Regions from separate parts of the Streptomyces gamaensis genome, predicted to be linked through region 2. Evidence: riboswitches for the same ligand, from Rfam matches in the RefSeq annotation. Region 2 holds a riboswitch; the other holds the start of a gene.
What was found. Region 2 has a riboswitch for glycine ahead of gcvP (aminomethyl-transferring glycine dehydrogenase). Riboswitches for the same ligand answer to the same signal wherever they lie in the genome.
Positions count from the first base shown of each region.

Region 1 (2,381 bases), on a different contig from region 2:
GGGGCGCCCCGCGCCCCGCGCCCCGCGCCCCGCACCCCGCGCCCCGCGCCCCGCGCCCCGCGCCCCGCGCCCCGGGAACGTGACACATCCCGTCTCACTCCCCGGGGCCTCCGCCCCGCTCGAAGGAGATCGTCCGCAACGCGTCCGCGGCCGGGCGGTCCAGGAGTACCACCGACGCCGTGCCGCGCGGCTGCGCACCCCCGGTCACAGCGGCGGTCAGCCGCGCGATCGCCCGCCGGTGCCGGGCGAAGACGCGGGGCGCGACCCGGCGGCCGCGCGCCTCCTGCCCGGCGAGGGCGGTGGCGGCGCCCACGTCCAGCAGGAGCAGGTGCAGCGCGGCGCCCCGGCGGCGCGCCTCGCGGGCGAGCCAGGCCCGTACCCAGCGCACCCGGCCGGAGTCGTGGACGACCGTACTCGCGCCCGTCCGCACGACGCGGCGCAGCGCGGCGTAGTGGACGAGACGGACGCAGGGGCGCGCGAGCGCGTACGGCAGCCGGTGCGGCAGCAGCCGCTCGAAGCGCTCGCGCGTGTCCTGGGAGTCGACGCGCCGCACCGCCCGCTCCCCGGCCACCGCGCGCCGGATGAGTGTGGACTTGCCGCTGCCGGGCAGCCCGGAGACGACCAGGACGTCGCCCGCCGGGTAGCACAGCCGCTCCCGCCCGGCGCCGCCGCGCAGATCCACGGTCCCCTCGGGCCACAGGGGCGGACTCGCGGCCTCCTGGTCCGGCGCCTGCACGCTGATCGGCCTCCTCGGTCGCCCTCGGCTCCCGCCTACCCGCCACTCCTGCCCGCAACGGGTAAAGGAAAGGTAATGGAAATCTTCCGCCGGAGGGAGGTCCGTCAAACGCCAGTACGTGCAATGATGTGCGCGCCGAACCGCATGACCCAACAGAACACCGGCCGCATGAATCCGCGCGGGAGAGTCCCGGCCGCCGCCGCACGACGGCACGGACCGGGCGCCGAAGGAGCAAGTTCCTCCCTTGAATCTCTCAGGCCCCGTACCGCGTGGACGAGGCAGATCTGAAAAGCGGGCCGCCGTGCGCGGCGGTCCCACCCAAGGTGCAAGCCGGGCCCCGCGGGCGCCCGGTGAACCTCTCAGGTTCCGATGACAGATGGGGAGGGGCTGTGTCCCCTTCGTCCCCCTTCCGCGAGTCCTCGCCGGGCCTCGCGCACACGTCCGGGAGCCTGACCTCATGACCGCTGCCTCCGGCACCACGGGTGCCCCCCGCCGCACCGCGCTCGACGCGCTGCACCGCGCGCTCGGCGCGACGATGACCGACTTCGCGGGGTGGGACATGCCCCTGCGCTACGGCAGCGAGCGGGACGAGCACCAGGCGGTGCGCACCCGCGCCGGCCTGTTCGACCTCTCCCACATGGGCGAGATCACCCTGACCGGCCCGCAGGCGGGAGCCGCGCTGGACTTCGCGCTCGTCGGCAACCTCTCCGCGCTGGCCGTGGGCCGGGCCCGCTACACGATGATCTGCGCCGAGGACGGCGGCATCCTCGACGACCTGATCGTCTACCGCCTCGCCGAGGACACGTACATGGTCGTCGCCAACGCCTCCAACGCGCAGACCGTGCTGGACGCCCTGACCGAGCGCGCCGCCGGCTTCGGGACGGCCGTGCGCGACGACCGCGAGAACTACGCGCTCATCGCCGTCCAGGGACCCGAGTCCCCCGGCATCCTCGCGTCCCTCACCGACGCCGACCTCGACGGCCTGAAGTACTACGCGGGCCTGCCGGGCACCGTCGCCGGTGTCGACGCCCTCATCGCCCGCACCGGCTACACCGGCGAGGACGGTTTCGAGCTGTTCGTCGCCCCGGCCGACGCCGAGCGGCTGTGGCAGGCGCTCACCGAGGCCGGCCGGGGCGCCGGCCTGGTGCCCTGCGGGCTCTCCTGCCGGGACACCCTCCGGCTGGAGGCGGGCATGCCGCTGTACGGGCACGAACTGACCACCGCGACCACGCCCTTCGACGCCGGGCTGGGCCGCGTGGTGAAGTTCGACAAGGAGGGCGACTTCGTGGGGCGCGCGGCGCTGGAGGCCGCCGCCGAGCGGGCCCGTACCAGCCCGCCGCGCAAGCTGGTCGGTCTCGTCGCCGCCGGGCGGCGCGTCCCGCGCGCCGGCTACCCGGTCGTCGCCGGCGGCGAGGTGATCGGCGAGGTCACCTCCGGCGCCCCCTCCCCCACCCTCGGCAAGCCGGTCGCGATCGCCTACGTGGACGCCGCGCACGCCGAGCCGGGCACCGGGGGCGTGGCCGTCGACATCCGCGGCAGCCACGAGCCGTACGAGGTCGTCGCGCTGCCCTTCTACCGGCGGACCCGGTAGGGCCCGCCCCGCGGGCCCGGCGGTCTCCGCGGCCCGCTCCCGTACCGCCTGTCA
Region 1 is NZ_JBHSPB010000007.1:203,376-205,756, forward strand. Features, by position in the region: gene ACFP1Z_RS13870 (AAA family ATPase) at 95-736, opposite strand; glycine riboswitch at 906-1,014, shown strand; gene gcvT (glycine cleavage system aminomethyltransferase GcvT) at 1,194-2,327, shown strand.
Region 1: linked by a shared signal. The riboswitch ahead of gcvT (glycine cleavage system aminomethyltransferase GcvT) and the one ahead of gcvP (aminomethyl-transferring glycine dehydrogenase) in region 2 are both predicted to bind glycine.

Region 2 (2,381 bases):
GCGCGTCGGCGACCGCCGCGTCGAGCGCCTCGATGTCGTCCGGGCCCGTGCTCGCCCCGAACGCGGCCCACACAGCGGCGAGTTGCTCGCGGGTGGTGGTCTCGTCGCAGGCGATACCGACCTGGTCGGCGTCCACCTGGCGCAGGTTGACACCGCGTTCGCGGGCGGCGGCCACGACCTCGCCGGCCCGGCCGGGCACGCGCACGGTCAGGGTGTCGAAGAAGGCGTCGTGCACGATCTCGGCGCCGGCGCCGCGCAGGCCCTCGGCGAGCAGCGTGGCGTAGCGGTGGGTGCGCCGGGCGATGCCGGCGAGTCCCTCCGGGCCGTGGTAGACCGCGTACATGCCCGCCATCACGGCGAGCAGCACCTGGGCGGTGCAGATGTTGCTGGTGGCCTTCTCGCGGCGGATGTGCTGCTCGCGGGTCTGGAGGGCCAGGCGGTACGCCTTGGCGCCGTCGGCGTCGACGGAGACGCCGACGAGGCGGCCGGGCAGGCTGCGCGCGAACTTCTCGCGGACGGCCATGTAGCCGGCGTGCGGGCCGCCGAAGCCCATCGGCACGCCGAAGCGCTGGGTGGTGCCCACCGCGATGTCCGCGCCCAGTTCCCCGGGCGGGGTCAGCAGGGTGAGGGCGAGCAGGTCGGCGGAGACGGTGACGACCGCGCCGAGCTCGTGGGCCCGCTCGATGACGGGGCGCGGGTCGCGCACGGCTCCGGAGGCGCCGGGGTACTGCAGCAGGACGCCGGAGATCCCGCGGCCGGCGAGCTCCTCGGGGATGCCCGCGGAGAGGTCGGCGACGACGACCTCGACGCCGGCGGGTTCGGCACGGGTGCGGATCACGGCGACGGTCTGCGGCAGGGTGTCGGCGTCGATGAGGAAGACGCCGTCCTTGACCTTGCCCATGCGCCGGGACAGGGCCATGGCCTCGGCGGCCGCGGTGGCCTCGTCGAGCAGGGAGGCCCCGGCGGTGGGCAGGCCGGTCAGGTCGGCGACGACGGTCTGGAAGTTGAGCAGGGCCTCCAGCCGGCCCTGGGAGATCTCCGGCTGGTAGGGCGTGTAGGCCGTGTACCAGGCGGGGTTCTCCATGACGTTGCGCAGGATGACCGGCGGGGTGAAGGTGCCGTAGTAGCCGAGGCCGATCATCGGGGTGAGCACCTGGTTGCGGTCGGCGAGCGCGCGCAGCTCGGCGAGGACCTCGGGCTCGGTGCGGGCGGCGGGCAGCCGCAGCGCCTCGGTGCTCTTGATGGCGTCCGGCACGGCGGCGGCGGTGAGTTCGTCGAGCGAGCCGAATCCGACGGCGGCGAGCATCTTGGCCTGGGCGGCGCTGTCGGGGCCTATGTGGCGCCGCTCGAACGGAGTGCCGCGCTCCAGGTCCGTGAGGGAGATGCGGTGGGCTGTCATCTGCGGGGGCCTCCTGGGTCGTTGCGACCTGCGAGGGGTACCACGGCGCGGGTACCCGGACGGCCTCCCCCTCTGTCATCTCGACCTGAGAGCTTCACCGGACCGCTGGGAACTCGGCCGGCTTTCACCGTCGGTGAGGAAGGGCTTCGGCGTGGTGCCGGGCCGGGCCCGCCCTGCTTTCCAGAGTGACCTCACCCGTGCGGTACGTGTGCCTGAGAGATTCCGGGGAGGATTTGCTCCTTCGGCGCCCCGTCCGAGCCGGTGAGGGCTCTTGGAGGACTCTCCCGCACGGGGTCTGCGGCCACTGGCCAGACTACCAGCGAGTCCGTGGCCGAAACCGTCGAGTGGCCGGTTACCACTTTGTGGCTTTTCGTGGGTGTGAGCGGGCTCTTGGAGCGCCGCAGGGGGGCGGGGAGGCGGGTGCGATCCACGGGAGGAGCAGTGCAGAGCGACATCGATCCGCGGAGCCTGATCGGCCGCCGGGCCTTCGACCGGAACGGCACCCGGATCGGCACCGTGGACGAGGTGTATCTGGACGACGCGACAGGGGCGCCGGAGTGGGCGGTGGTACGCACCGGCCTGTTCGGCCGCGACACCTTCGTGCCGCTGGCTCCGAGCCGCGTGGCCGAGGGCGGGCTGTACGTTCCCTACGAACACGCGCTGATCAAGGAGGCTCCCGACTTCGGGGTGGGCCGGCATCTGTCCCCGGGACAGGAGCTCGCGCTCTACCACCACTACGGGCTGCCTCTCCCCGCGCCGCCCGCGAACGGCGCACCGTCCTCACCGCCCGGCGAGGACGGGGCGGACGGGGCGGACGCCTCAGGCAGCACCTGAGTCCCGGGCGGTACGAGCGGCAGCGGCTCGCCCGGAGCGAGCGCGGGGTCGTCGACGGCGAAGGTCCGTACTCTGCCGGGCTCCGACCAGGGCTGCTCGAAGCGGACCGTGACCCTGCCGAGCCCGCTGCCCTGGACCCAGCCGGCCC
Region 2 is NZ_JBHSPB010000017.1:10,145-12,525, reverse strand. Features, by position in the region: gene gcvP (aminomethyl-transferring glycine dehydrogenase) at 1-1,399, opposite strand, end outside; glycine riboswitch at 1,590-1,696, opposite strand; gene ACFP1Z_RS24590 (PRC-barrel domain-containing protein) at 1,841-2,233, shown strand; gene ACFP1Z_RS24585 (DNA polymerase IV) at 2,134-2,381, opposite strand, start outside.